One region of the Longimonas haloalkaliphila genome, then DNA from elsewhere that is predicted to be linked to it. Evidence: riboswitches for the same ligand, from Rfam matches in the RefSeq annotation. Region 1 holds a riboswitch; each other region holds the start of a gene.

Evidence for each region. Region 1 has a riboswitch for cobalamin ahead of ACZ48V_RS06485 (acyl-CoA thioesterase). Riboswitches for the same ligand answer to the same signal wherever they lie in the genome.
Region 2: it holds a riboswitch for cobalamin, as region 1 does, so the genes downstream of both, ACZ48V_RS13945 (TonB-dependent receptor plug domain-containing protein) here and ACZ48V_RS06485 (acyl-CoA thioesterase) in region 1, are expected to answer to the same signal.
Region 3: it holds a riboswitch for cobalamin, as region 1 does, so the genes downstream of both, ACZ48V_RS09050 (ribonucleotide-diphosphate reductase subunit beta) here and ACZ48V_RS06485 (acyl-CoA thioesterase) in region 1, are expected to answer to the same signal.

What each region holds. Positions count from the first base shown of each region.
Region 1 is NZ_AP043948.1:1,637,055-1,641,637, forward strand. It holds gene ACZ48V_RS06475 (hypothetical protein) at 1-499, shown strand, start outside; gene metE (5-methyltetrahydropteroyltriglutamate--homocysteine S-methyltransferase) at 679-2,994, opposite strand; gene ACZ48V_RS06485 (acyl-CoA thioesterase) at 3,122-3,583, opposite strand; adenosylcobalamin-variant (AdoCbl-variant) riboswitch at 3,821-3,899, opposite strand; gene ACZ48V_RS06490 (YiiD C-terminal domain-containing protein) at 4,058-4,555, opposite strand; gene ACZ48V_RS06495 (Uma2 family endonuclease) at 4,568-4,583, opposite strand, start outside.
Region 2 is NZ_AP043948.1:3,560,363-3,564,945, forward strand. It holds gene ACZ48V_RS13940 (YncE family protein) at 1-211, opposite strand, end outside; gene ACZ48V_RS13945 (TonB-dependent receptor plug domain-containing protein) at 323-2,266, opposite strand; cobalamin riboswitch at 2,435-2,715, opposite strand; gene holB (DNA polymerase III subunit delta') at 2,896-4,083, opposite strand; tRNA gene ACZ48V_RS13955 (tRNA-Met) at 4,254-4,327, shown strand.
Region 3 is NZ_AP043948.1:2,312,232-2,316,814, forward strand. It holds gene ACZ48V_RS09045 (penicillin acylase family protein) at 1-639, shown strand, start outside; adenosylcobalamin-variant (AdoCbl-variant) riboswitch at 928-1,007, shown strand; gene ACZ48V_RS09050 (ribonucleotide-diphosphate reductase subunit beta) at 1,299-2,273, shown strand; gene ACZ48V_RS09055 (ribonucleoside-diphosphate reductase subunit alpha) at 2,427-4,103, shown strand; gene ACZ48V_RS09060 (sigma-54-dependent transcriptional regulator) at 4,293-4,583, opposite strand, start outside.

The sequences.
Region 1 (4,583 bases):
CGACGCGGAGACCGACCGCGTTGTGTACGAAACGAATCCCATTCGGATTGTGCGGGGCGGAAGCGGGCTGGGCTCTTCAGGACAACAGATCATCTACGTTAAGTCGCAGGCCGACTGTCAGGGGCAGGCGTGCACGCCTGCGAGCGTCCGCATTCTCCTCTCCAGCGGAACGCGCAATGTGAGCTGGCTCGACTATGACAATGTGACCATTATTGCCGACAACTGGAGCCGGACGTGGAGAAACGTGTCGACCCGAGAAGACCCGGAGCTTATCGGAATCGGTGAGTTTATGCGGCTCACGATCCCCATCGACGAGTTCCGCCTCCTTTTGCAGAGCCGAAGCATGAGCATCCAGGTCGGGGGCACAAGCATCAACCTTTCATTCTCACAGATGGAGCGCTTTCGTGAGATGATGGTGGCCATGGACCCCGACTCTTACGACGAGAGCGAAGATGTCTTCGACGGGCAGCCTTCTGATGATGACGTTGCCTCGCGATAAGGTATGCACCTCTAAAAGATATGGTGGGATGCGGGCGCTCAACTCCTGTTGGAGCTAAACGCTAAAAGAGGCGCCTGCCTTTCAAACGGACAGACGCCTCTCTTTGCATATCCAGGCGCATCCCCGAACAGTTCAACGCGCTGCTATAACACATTTCCGAACGCGTACCGGCCTCGACGTTATGCTGCAGCGGACTCGCGCAGGGCACGGGCGGCCTGCACCATGTTTTTGAGTGCCGGCTTCACCTCGACCCAGCGGCGCGTTTTGAGTCCACAGTCGGGGTTTACCCAGAGCTGCTCGGCGTTGAGCACGTCAAGCGCCTTACCGATGAGCGATTCGATCTCACTGGCTGAGGGGACGCGCGGGGAGTGGATGTCGTAGACACCGGGCCCAATCTCGTTTGGATAGTCGAAGGTGTCGAAGGCATACAGCAACTCCATCTTTGAGCGAGAAGCTTCGATCGAGATGACGTCGGCATCCATCGCGGAAATGGAAGCGATGATGTCGTTGAAGGCCGAGTAGCACATGTGAGTATGGATCTGCGTAGCGTCGTTGACCCCCGAGGAGGCGAGCCGGAAGCATTCGACAGCCCACTGCAGGTACGCATCCGCATCGGCACTGCGCAGCGGCATTCCCTCCCGAAATGCGGGCTCGTCGATCTGGATGGCTTGAATACCCGCTGCTTCCAGATCAGTCGCCTCGTCGCGAATAGCCAGCGCGATCTGGCGACAGGTTTGAGCGCGGGGCTGATCGTCGCGCACAAACGACCACTGCAGAATGGTAACCGGGCCGGTTAGCATGCCTTTCACGGGCTTCTCCGTACACGACTGAGCGTAAGCAAGCCAGCGTACGGTCATCGGCTCGGGGCGCGCCACATCGCCATAGATGATCGGCGGACGTACGCAGCGGGTGCCATAGCTCTGCACCCATCCGTTCTCGGTGAACAGAATCCCGGTCATCTGCTGCCCAAAGTACTCGACCATGTCGCTGCGCTCCGGCTCCCCGTGCACCAGCACGTCTAACCCAATAGCCTCCTGCTCGGCAAGGGTATCGGCAATCGTATCCTCTATAAAAGCCTCGTAGTCTGCATTGGAAAGGTCGCCGCGCTTGTGTGCTGCGCGTTTCTTTCGTACCTCGTCCGTCTGCGGAAACGAGCCGATGGTTGTAGTTGGGAGGAGCGGGAGGTCCATGCGCTGCTGTTGAAGAGGGCGCCGCGCAGCGTACGGCTGGTCGCGGCGGGTCATGTCGGGTGTAATGGAGGCAACCCGGCGCTGCACATCAGCATTATGGATGCGGTCGGAGCGAGATCGGTGCGTATGGGCCTCGCGGCTGGCCGCAAAGAGACGCCCGGCCGCAGGCGCGCTCTGGCTGTCCCGATTCGCGAGCGCCACAATCTCATCGAGCTTCTGCGTGGCAAAAGCGAGCCACTGCTGCACCTCGTCGTCGAGCGTCGTCTCCGTGTTGAGGTCGACAGGCACATGCAAGAGCGAACACGACGGACCAACCAAGACGCGGTCGGCTCCGAGCGTATTGACGGCTTGCTGAACGGTGTCATGCGCAGCGTTGAGATCAGCGCGCCACACGTTACGCCCGTCGATAAGCCCAAGCGAAAGGGCCATGGTATCGGGAATCTGCTGCAGGGCCGCCGATAGCTGCTCAGGTGCGCGCACCAGGTCCAGGTGCACGGCCTGCACCGGAAGGTCGAACACCGCCTCCATGTTGTCGCCCAGATGACCGAAGTAGGTCGTCAGTAAAAGGTTCAGATCGGTCGCTTCGGCGAGGACGGCATATGCCTGCCGAAAGGCATCGTGGGCAGCGTCGGAGAGGTCCATCACCAGGTGGGGTTCGTCGATCTGTACCGCCTGTGCGCCAGCCTCTTCGAGGCGATTCAGAACCTCAGCGTATACAGGGAGCAGGTTATCTAGCAGGTCGAGCGGCTGCACTTCGGCAGACTGCGCCTTGCCCAGAAGCAGCAACGAGACCGGACCAAGGAGCACCGGACGGGTCTCTATGCCGGCGTCCTTTGCTTCGTTATACGCGTCGATGGCCCCGGTGGATGAAAGCGAGAAGGACTGACCGGGATGCCATTCGGGTACGATATAATGATAGTTGGTGTCATACCACTTGGTCATCTCCATCGCCGCTGTGCGGGCATAATCGCCGTCGCTTGCATCTACCTCTTTTTCCTGTACGCCACGAGCCATTGCAAAATACGTATCGAGGTCAACCTGGTCGCTGTTCCAGTCAAAGCGGGGCGGTACGGCTCCCACCATCGCGATGGTATCGAGTACCTGATCGTAGAACGAAAAATCGTTGGAGGGAATGTGGTCGAGTCCTGCATCCTTCTGAAGGCGCCAGTGCCGAAGGCGTAGCGAACGAGCGATATCGATTAGTCTGCTGCGCGACGCGTCGCCCGCCCAATATGCTTCGACTGCTCTTTTGAGTTCACGTTGCGCGCCAATGCGCGGAAATCCAAGGTTGGTTGAGGTGATCATAAAAGAGATAGGGCTTTGCATTTAAAGAAAGTAAAGAAAGACAGATTGCGCGCTGCATGGGTCGGCAGCACGCACGCAGTGCACAGGTGTACACGGGGGGCGTGGGGGAAAGCACTTCCCAATGCCGCTATGCGTCCGGCGATGCGTCTTGCCCTGTGTCGGATACAACCGGTGCATTCTGCGGTACATCCTGAAGCGAAGGCACGGGAACGGGGCTGTCATCAGCTCCGAGGGCAACGAGCGTGAACGTACCCGTGCATGCGAGAATGCGTTCGTACTGATCCATGGGCTCGATGAACATGTCGGTGCGCACATGCATCGACGACGTTCCGGTCTTCACAACGCGAGCCACGAGTTCCACGATAGTGCCTTCAGGGACGGGCTCCTGGAAGCTGATTTCGCCGGTATGGACGGTCACCACTTTAGAGCGGCACCAGCGGGTGGCGCAGATGAATGCCGCCTGGTCCATCCAGGCCATCGCCGAGCCGCCGAAGAGGGTGTGATAGTGATTGGTGTCGCCCGGAAAGACAGCCCGTACCATACGGGTGGTGGTATCGGGCGAAAGGGAGGGGGCATCTGTGTTAGACATAGTAGCGTATCCGTAAATAGGAAAACCTTGAACGCCTGGAGCGCGCACAAGGTATCGGATACACAAAAACGGCGTAGGGCAAAGCAGGTACGTGATCTTCAGACCCGTACGGGCTTGCTTCAACCGTAATGCACTGCGGACCATGGATCCCAGAACGCGTGGGCGCGGCGCATGGCGTGTACAGAAGGCACCACTACAAAAGGCACTACAAAGCACAGCCAGTCGCCATTCTATTGCATCAAGCAGGCATTCGGACTTTCACCGTTGCGCGACAGCGCCGGATTTTCACCGGACTTCCCCCGAGACGCTGCATGACGGGGCGTGATGCCCCAGGTCATTCAGCCGCCGTGCCACGACAGCACAGCCTTGATGGGTATGTATTCCAAATGATACGGCGGATTCTGGGTAAGTGTCAAGCCGAGACGATGCTGGGAACGACGACGGCATTGGGCATGCCTGCCGGGGGGGCAGGAGTCAATCTGGCAGGTTAAGCCGCGAGGCGGGCAGCCAGGCCCACTCGGCAGTAGCTTCGACGACCGCTTCGTCTCCCATCATGAGCGTCACCGGCACATCCACGCGACCAATGGGGCGAGCACCGAGACGGTTGCGCATGTCGGCATCGAGCGAGGCGGTGGCCGTAATCCGTTCGGGAGCCGGACGCTGAAACGACACGTCGAGTGTGCGAATGACGGGTACGCTCTCATCGGGGATGTTCAGAGCCGTGACGAGTCCGGAAGCCGTCTCTGCCAGCAGCGCCAGCGCCGCCGCGTGCATCGTGCCGATGTGGTTGGATACGGCACGCTCCGGGCTCAGCGCGACCGTCACCGTTTCGGGCGTGTACGTGCGGATGTGCACCCCGGCGGTATCCACAAACGGAATCGTCTGACCGATGGCGTGGGTAATGCCGTCGGGGCGCAGCTCGTTGGGACAGTCAGCAAAGCGACGCGCAATGGCAGGAAAAGGATTGGTCATACGTCTGAAACCTTATGTGGTAGAAGAA
Region 2 (4,583 bases), 1.9 Mb from region 1:
GCGTAACGGCTCCTCCTTCTTCGACGTTGGGATCGATAAAGGTGAAGCTGCTGTTCTGCCCGCCAAAGGCGCCGGCGTTGGCAACGACGACATCAGACGTCTGAACGTTGATCGTGTCGCTGTCAAGCGGTGTCAGGTCGCATCCAGCGATAAATAGGAGCCCTGCCAGGAGCAGCGCAGCAAGGGGTAATGAAGCTGTACGATTGATCATAAGGACGTAAAGGAGTTACAGAAGGCATGAATCAATGCAGCATCCATGTAAACATGTAAGATGGATGCGCCGTTTTGGTAGAAAAGTGTTCTGTTCTGCAAAAGGGTTCTCTTATAGCTGCACACGGAGCGATACGGTGCCATGTCGCGGCGGAACCGGTTGGTCGTTGAGCAGGGTGTAGTCGGTGTTGAGCAGATTCTCAATCTGAAGGCGCAGCTGCACAGACAGATCGTTCCACTGCTGCTCCACCCGAAGCTGCGTGTCGGCTGTCAGGTACGGGGCACGCGATCGTGAGCCGTCGCTGGTCGTGTAGCGACGCCCGATGCGACGCACGTTCACATCGAGCGCCAGCGCTCCTACAGACGCCGTAACGTAGGGCGTAAAGGTCGTTCGAGGGGTGTAGCGTAGCGGCTGGTTGTATGAAGACGATTCGGGATTCGAGCGGTCGCGCGCATCGGTAAATGCGGCGCTGAACCCGGTTGTAATGTCAACATACGGAAGCGTGCGGATCGTAGTGGCTGCATCAGCCTCTACGCCTCGTGTCCGTACGCGCTGCACGTTCTGCGGGGCCCAGAAGCCCTGCGTGGTGGGCGTCCAGACGATGCGATCGGTATGGCGCTGCTCAAAGATCGTAAGCGATGTGTGGCTGGACGCCCGCTGCCATCGAACGCCTGCGTCGGCGCTCCAGCCGCGCTCGGGGCGCAGGTCGGGTACGCCGCCGGGCTGCCAGTAACGATCGTTGAGCGTCGGCATCCGAAAGGCACGCCCAACATGTGCCTTGAGGCGCAATCCGTCATACGCTGGTAGCGGCGTAAGGTTGATGCCAAGGCGCGGAGCCGTGGCGACGCGGTTCGTGCCTTCGGGCACGCGGTATGCGTCTACGCGTACAGCCGGATACCATCGCACCCGGTCGCCGGTGCGGACGGCGCTGACGGCGAGTCCGGCATGCTGCTGTGTAGCCTGACTTCGCAGGCTGGGATGGCGCGCCCAGCTGGACTGCGCCGACAGGCCTGTGTTGAGCCTCCACGTCTCTGCTACGCCGCCTTCCCACTCGGCTTCGGTGCTGGCCACGTAGGTGTGTCCGGTGTCGTCGATATTCTGTTCCGGATTTCGGTAGCGGATCGCATCGTACTGAGCAAACCCACGGGTGGTGAGCGTGCCTGAAGCCAGGCGCCACCGGTGATGTGCCCACATGCGAGCGCTGCGGTCGCGCTGCCGTTCGGTGTTGGCCGCCAGGCTACTCGTTCCGGGGAGTCCCCGGTTCGTAGCCGTAACCAGGGCCGCGACGCGCGAACGGTCGGTGGCGGCGGTATGCGTAGACACGAAAGCACTGTACTGCGTGCGGTCGGCGTTGTCGCGGCGCACTGTTTCTGCTGGGAAGCGTGCCCGATCTTCGTACGGAAAGTCGCCTTGCAGGCGCTCGTAGCGCGCTGCTGCCACCCAACTCCAGTCGCCTGCACGGTCGCCGACGAGCAGATCCCCGCCATGCTGCCCGAAGGCACCAGCCCGTGTCGTAAGGGCAAGCGCGGGCTTAGCGGGGGCCCGGGTACGCAAGTGCACCGCCCCGCCCATCCCGTCGCTGCCGTAGAGCGGCGCCGCGGGCCCCTGCATCACCTCGACCGACTGCAGAAGCACAGAAGGGATAAGCGAAAGATCTGTCTGCCCGAGCTGCGGATTGGCGATGCGGTGCCCGTCGAGCAGTACGAGCGTCTGCGAAGCACCGCTTCCCCGCGACGACGCGCTGGCGAGTCCGTAAGCACTGGCGCGGCGAATATGAACGGATGAGCGGCGCTCCAGCACATCAGCCACCGTTGCGCTGCCAGATGCCACAAGCGCTGTCGAGTCAATGCGCGCGATGGAAGCCGGCGCGTTGTGCACCGTCGTAGGGATACGTGTGGCAGTGACCGTCAGCTCGGGCAGGTTGATCGCCCAGTCGACGGTATCGCGCGGCGCGAGGGGAAGGTCGGAGGCCGATGCGGCACCGGCAACGCATCCCGACGCTGTCATCAGCGCGAAGGCACTCCACAGAAAGAAACGACGGAACGAAACGACCATGCCTCATTGATGTGGGAGGGTCGTCGCCCCAGAAGATGCTGCAGGCGCTACACATACCCGTTGGCTGTGGGTACGGTATGCGCTACCAGCAAGAAGACCCCGGCGGTTCACAGCGCCAGACGTCAAACAGGTGGGCCAACGCCGCTCCCTCTATTCCCGGAGGAAGGTGACGAATGCACGCCACAGGCAGGTCTCCTGGCTTGCCGGCGGACCGTACGAGGCTTGCGCCTTCACAGGTCGTGTCTACACCTCGCTGGTGCGGCTGGCTCTTCCCATTCTATGGAACAGTGAGCGCAGACGGCGAGAGGCGGAGCACCGGATCACAGTTGCGGGTACAGCTCTCGGTTTCAGTACGGGCACATAGCACGTTCTGGCATATGCTCGCGCTGGCACGAGATTCCCTTTTCATCGCCATTCGAAAACAGCGAACCTGTAGCGGGGCCATCTACCGCATTGTTACAGATGCGATATATAAGCACCTATAACATACACGCGCCTCCTACAGAGTGTCCACCACTTCACACAATACGAACGATACAACAGCGGACGCCTACGGCAGACGGAAAGCTTCAGTATGGCTTTGTGCTGTGTTTTGCAAGGCATAATCTGCATGAGGTACCCTGCATGTGCTACCCTGCCTCATAGAGTGCAGATGTAAGCGCCTGTTCAGGAAGCGGTTGGTAGACGGGGATGCTCGTGCCGCCTTTCATAGCAGCACCCAGTTGAAGCGCCAGGTTCATCAGCACAAGCCGCGTGCGCACATTGCGTCCGACCAAATGCAGCGCCTCTTCCACGCGCGAGACCATCGCCTCCAGATCGGCATCGGGCAGATGCTGGCAGAAGTTCGCCACGGCTTCAGCCTGATCTACGTTCACAAGCGGCGCCTCGTCACCCAGTGTCTGGTAGAGCATAAGGTCGCGCACCCACCGGATCATGAGGCGCAGCACCCCCTTCACCCGCTCGCGTCCGAGCCGATCGATTGCGTCGATCCGTTCGTTCAGGGCATCCGTTTTGCGCGTGTACGCCGCGCGCAGAAAGTTGAGTACCAGCGTGCGGCTCTCGCGCAGGTGGGTACTCTCGTTAAGCTGCAGGGCGTGGCTATACGACCCATCGGCCATGCGAGCGAGCATAGAGGCCTCGCCAGATGGAAGGGCTTCGCGTTCCTGAAGCGCTCCGGCAATTGCACTTGGAGAAAGCGGGTCGAAACGCACTTTCTGGCAGCGCGACACAATAGTGGGCAGCATCTGATCAACGCGGCTGCTTGTCAGGATGAACACCGTTTGCGAGGGCGGTTCTTCGAGCACCTTCAGGAAGGCATTCGCCGCCGAGGTATTCATGTATTCGGCATCGGTGAGCAGCGCAATCTTGTAATCTCCTTCGCCCGGGTGGAACGTCATAGGCCGCACCACCTCCTCTTTCATGCGGTCGATGTGATACATGACCTGTTTGTTGGAGGTCTTTTCGGGGTCTTCAAGCGACGGGCGGCGCACGTAATCGACCGGAGCGTAGGGCTCCTCTCCAACTCGTTTGATGCGCCTGGCCACATCGTCGTCGCTTGTGCCTTTCGGATACGGAAAGAAGACGTGTACATCGGGATGCACCATGCGGCGCGTTTTCTGGCAGGCTGCGCAGCGGTCGCATGCCTCTTCGTCCTGCTCGGTGCACTGCAGCGCGCGCGCTAGCTCAAGCGCAGCCGGGACCGTACCCGTGCCTCGCGGGCCGTGAAACAGGTATGCATGGGGCACACGCTTACTTGAGAGCGTGCGACGAAGCATATCCACCACGCGCTCCTGTCCAATGATTTCAGACCAGGCCATCCGTACGGGCGAAGGGTTATTCAAGAAAGAAACAGATATACATGATACGAGACAGCGTGCACGAATGGAACCCCTGTGCGCATCCCTCTGCCCCACTCATTTCTTCTTCACGACGCAGCGTGGAACCTTAATGCGGCTACGGTTCATAGAATAGGACTGCAAATTAGAATGGCGCGGTAGCTCAGATGGTTAGAGCGTCGGATTCATAACCCGGAGGTCGACGGTTCAAATCCGTCCCGCGCTACATACATTACATATACGTATGTTATGCCACGTATACGTTGTGTGGTAAAAACAGATTTCTCAACTCTTTTGAAGGTGGCTTCAGCACGTTGCCACTTAGAGCCGTTTTGTTCTCAAGAGCCTGTTCTAATTTCTTAATTTGGGCTCCAAGTGGCTTTTTTGAACTGCAAACTAAGCCCCGAACAGGCTCTTGGTCTGCAATCTTGGTCGGGCTATGCTGTCTTGATGAATGATAGCCTCGGGAACCGTTAGGGCAT
Region 3 (4,583 bases), 680 kb from region 1:
AGGTGGGAAGGCCACGCCACGACCGACCGCCACGAGCCGCTTGTGATGCATACGTTCCTACGGGTGCTGCGCGACATGATGTGGGACGAGCCCGTCTTCAGCGAAGCGCGGCGTCCGCAAGACGCAGTGCTCCTCGACCTGCTTGAGCACGATCCGGAAGCGCCATGGTTCAACCGTGTTGACACCGATACCACCGAAACCGGTCTGGAGCTGATGGGCCTGGCCCTCGATGCGACTGCCGATACGCTGGCTGCGCGATACACGTGGGACCCCGAGGCGTGGCGATGGGGCGACCATCATCAGCTTGAGATTGCCCATCTCTTGCCAGCAGGGCCGTTTGCCTCGCTCGGACGCGGGCCACATCCGTTCCCGGGCTTTGCGTCGACGCTGTTGCAGGCGCCCGGACTGCGCGTGTCGCACACCGCGAGCCAGCGGGCTGTCGTCGACTTTTCGGGCGATCGCCCGGAGGCACATGTCGTCTATCCCGGCGGGCAGCGCGCGCATCCCTTTGATCCGGTGCACTTCGATCTTTTTGTGGAGCCCTACCTCGAAGAAGCCTACTACGTGCAGGCCCGTCCACAAGACCCCGATGAGATTGAGCCAAACCGCATCAGCGAACAGATACAGCTCATCCCGTAGCGGCCTGTCCACCGAGACGCGTGCAAACGGCGCGGCATGCGGCCCGTACCCGGTGCATTCTCGTGCAAACGTGACAAGCTTGAAAGAGAAAAGAGGGGCGGGTAGGCTTACACGGCCCCTGCCGTAGGTGGGGCTGAATTGGGAGCGCTTCCGGCGTCGTTCCTACGAGATTGTTGCTTGACACTCTCCCGCGCATCTCGTACATAGTATGCCACGCTCAAACACATATGTGCTCTGCACGGCCGCGCTGTCGTGGCGCGGAAGGAATTTGCCGATACGCTGCATGCTCGGCAAAAGCACCTACGGGGGAAGCCGGTGCAACTCCGGCACTGTCGCGCAGCGGTTACAGTCCGAATGCCCGCGTGCACGAGCGACCAAACAACACGTCGGCTGTTTACACGTAGTGCCGTTATCCAACGCTGCAAAACACCCGACTCCCCACGCGTCCTGGGGTTCGTGGTCACGCTAACCATCCTACATGCCGCGCAAACCGCTCCGTCAGTCAGGTTTCCAGTTCAGACTGCTTCAGCCCCGATTGACCCTGCTCAAAGCGGATCGCCTGCGCGACACACGGGGGGCGTAGCTGCCTACGCAACGCTTTGGCGCGCAGGGTCTTGCTTGAACGGTTCCTTTCATAAGCTTGCCTGCCCCGAGCCTATATGCCCCTTTTCCAGAAGCGCGTCAACCTCAAGCCCTACCAGTACCCGCACCTGCTCAAGTTTAAAACGGCCATTCGTCAGTCGTACTGGGTGCACGACGAATTTAACTTTGAGGGTGACATTCAAGACTTCCACGTTAACTGCACCGATGTGGAGCGTAGTGTTATCACCAAAACCATGCTCGCCATCGCGCAGATTGAGGTATCTGTCAAAACCTTCTGGGCCGATATCTACAAGCGTCTTCCGGTGCCCGAGGTGGGAGCGGTAGGCATGACGTTCGCTGAGTCGGAGGTGCGCCACCTCGACGCGTATTCACACCTGCTGGAGCTGCTTGGCCTGAACGAGGCTTTCGAAGACGTCGAAACCATTCCGGCCCTTCGCGACCGCATCGCGTACCTCGAAGATACCTTGGAGGCGGCCGACAGCGCCGACAAGCGCGATTTTGCGCTCTCTATCTTGCTCTTCAGCATCTTTATCGAGCATGTGAGCCTGTTCAGCCAGTTCCTCATCATGCTCTCGTTCGACAAGTACGAGAAACGCTTCAAAGGCGTCGCCAATGCGGTCGAAGCTACCTCGAAAGAGGAGCAGATCCACGGGCTTTTCGGCGTAGAGCTTATCAACGTGATGCGTGAAGAGTATCCGACCTGGTTTGGTAACGAGTTCGACGCGCAGGTCACCGAGGCCTGCCGCCGCGCCTATCAGGCCGAGCAAAAGGTGCTCGACTGGATTTTTGAAGAGGGTGAGCTTGACTTCCTTCCGCGCAACGTGGTCGATGCTTTTCTGCGCGACAAGTTCAACGCCTCGCTCGACCATGTCGATGTCGACCCGCTGTTTGAAGTTGACAGCGACCTGCTCGCCGAAACCCGCTGGTTCTACGAAGAAATCTTGCTCACAAAAGGCAACGACTTCTTCTCGAAGCGCGGTACCACCTATTCCAAAATGACCCAGAGCGTCAGCGGCGACGATCTGTTTTAGGACGCGGCCCATCCCAGAACCGCTCCCCTACGGCTTCATTGCCTCAGCGTGTAGGGGCAGAAGGATGCGCATGATGTGCTCTGAGCAAGCACAATGGCCGCGTATCCCTCTACGTATCTTCCATCTGTCCATTCCGATAAATCACAACCGCCTATGCCAACTACAAAAGTTCGTCGCAAGCGCGCTTCCTTCGACTGGTTAAACGATCACTCGCGCACGTTCTTGCGGCGCGGGTACTTGCTTGAAGGCACCAGTCCTGAAGAGCGCGTCCGCGACATTGCCGACCGGGCCGAGGAGATCCTTGGTATTGACGGGTTTGGCGATCGCTTCTTTGATTACATGAGCCGCGGGTACTACTCGCTTGCGTCACCGGTGTGGGCCAATTTCGGGCTCGACCGCGGCCTTCCTATCAGCTGCTTCGGCTCCTACATCGGCGACTCGATGGAAGCCATTCTTGACACGCATGCCGAGGTTGGCATGATGACCAAGGTAGGGGGTGGTACCAGCGGCTACTTCGGCGACGTACGCCCGCGTGGCTCTGAAATCACTAACAACGGTACCTCAAACGGTACGTATCCGTTTGCACAGCTCTTCGACAAGATCATCAACGTGGTAAGCCAGGGCGAAACGCGCCGAGGCCACTTTGCGGGCTATGTCGATATTGAGCACCCCGACGTTGAAGAGTGGCTCAACATCCAGACCGAGGGCGACACCATCCAGACCATGTACTACGGCGTGGTCGTGGGCGACGACTGGATGCAGCAGATGATCGACGGCGATGCCGAGAAACGCGCGCTCTGGGCCAAGGTCATCGAGGCCCGCATGAACCTGGGCATTCCGTACATCCTGTTTCGGGACAATGTAAATAACGGCAAGCCGCAGGTCTACAAAGACAAGGGCTATGAGATAAAGGCGAGTAACCTCTGCAGCGAGATCGCGTTGCCCTCCAACGCCAAGGAGAGCTTCGTCTGCTGCCTTTCGTCGATGAATGTGCTGCACTACGATGAGTGGAAGGAGACCGATGCGGTGGAGACGCTCACCTTCTTTCTGGATGCGGTGATGCAGGAGTTTATCGACCGCGCTTCCGGTATTAAGCACATGGAGCGCGCCGTGCGGTTTGCCGAGCGCCACCGGGCCATTGGCATTGGTATGCTGGGCTGGCACTCGTACCTGCAAGACAACATGATTCCCTTCGAATCTACCGAGGCCAACATGACCGGGGCCGAGGTGGCCAAGACCATCAAGGAACGCTCGTATGCCGCCTCGGGCGAGCTGGCCGACCGCTTTGGCGAGCCGGAGGTGCTCGAAGGCTACGGACGCCGCAACACCACAACCATGGCGGTGGCGCCCACGAAATCGAGCAGCTTCATTCTGGGGCAGGTCAGTCCCTCAATCGAGCCCATCAAGAGCAACTACTTTGTGCAGGATCGGGCTAAGATGAAGGTGACATACAAGAATCCGCACCTGAAGGAGTTACTGGCCAAAAAGGGCGCTGATACCGACGATATGTGGGAGAAGATTGCCCTGCGCGATGGCTCGGTGCAGCACCTCGACATCCTGTCGGAGCACGAGAAAGACGTGTTCAAGACGTTCAGCGAGATCGGACAGATGACGATCATCAACCAGGCGGCCAGTCGGCAGCAGCATATCGACCAGTCGCAGTCGCTGAACCTGGCGATTGATCCGGGATCTACCGCGGTGAAAGACATCAACGCGCTGTACATTGAGGCATGGCGCAAGGGCGTTAAGTCGCTCTACTACCAGAACGGCGTAAACGCTGCGCAGAGCTTCTCGCGCGAACTGCTCGAATGCCGCGCCTGCGAAGCGTAACCGGACGGGCATTCCTCTTCGCTTCCCAGCAAAACTAATCTGCGGCCCTCATGCGCTTCCCTGTGGAGATGCATGGGGACTTCTTTTTGTGGAGACCCCGCAACATCCCCTTTGCAACGCCCGACGGGGACCGTCGGACACAGTACAGGTTCTTTTTTCGAATTGAGTATCACGTTTCGTGCGGCGCTGCTACGCATCCAGCCCATACGCTTTGCGCTTGCGGTAGAGGGTCGCGGGGTCGATATCGAGCACACGCGCGGCTTCTTGCAGCGTGTCGGTGTGCTGAATGGCGTGCTGAATGTGGTGGGCCTCGACCTCGGCAAGCGTGCGTAGCCCGGTCGGCTTGGAGGTGCTTGCGGGCTCCTCATCAGCAAATGGAAGGTGGGCGATGCTGAGCGTGTGACCCCGGCAGAGAATAACGGCGCGCTCAATGGCATTCTCAAGCTCGCGCACGTTTCCCGGCCACGCATGCGCCTGCAG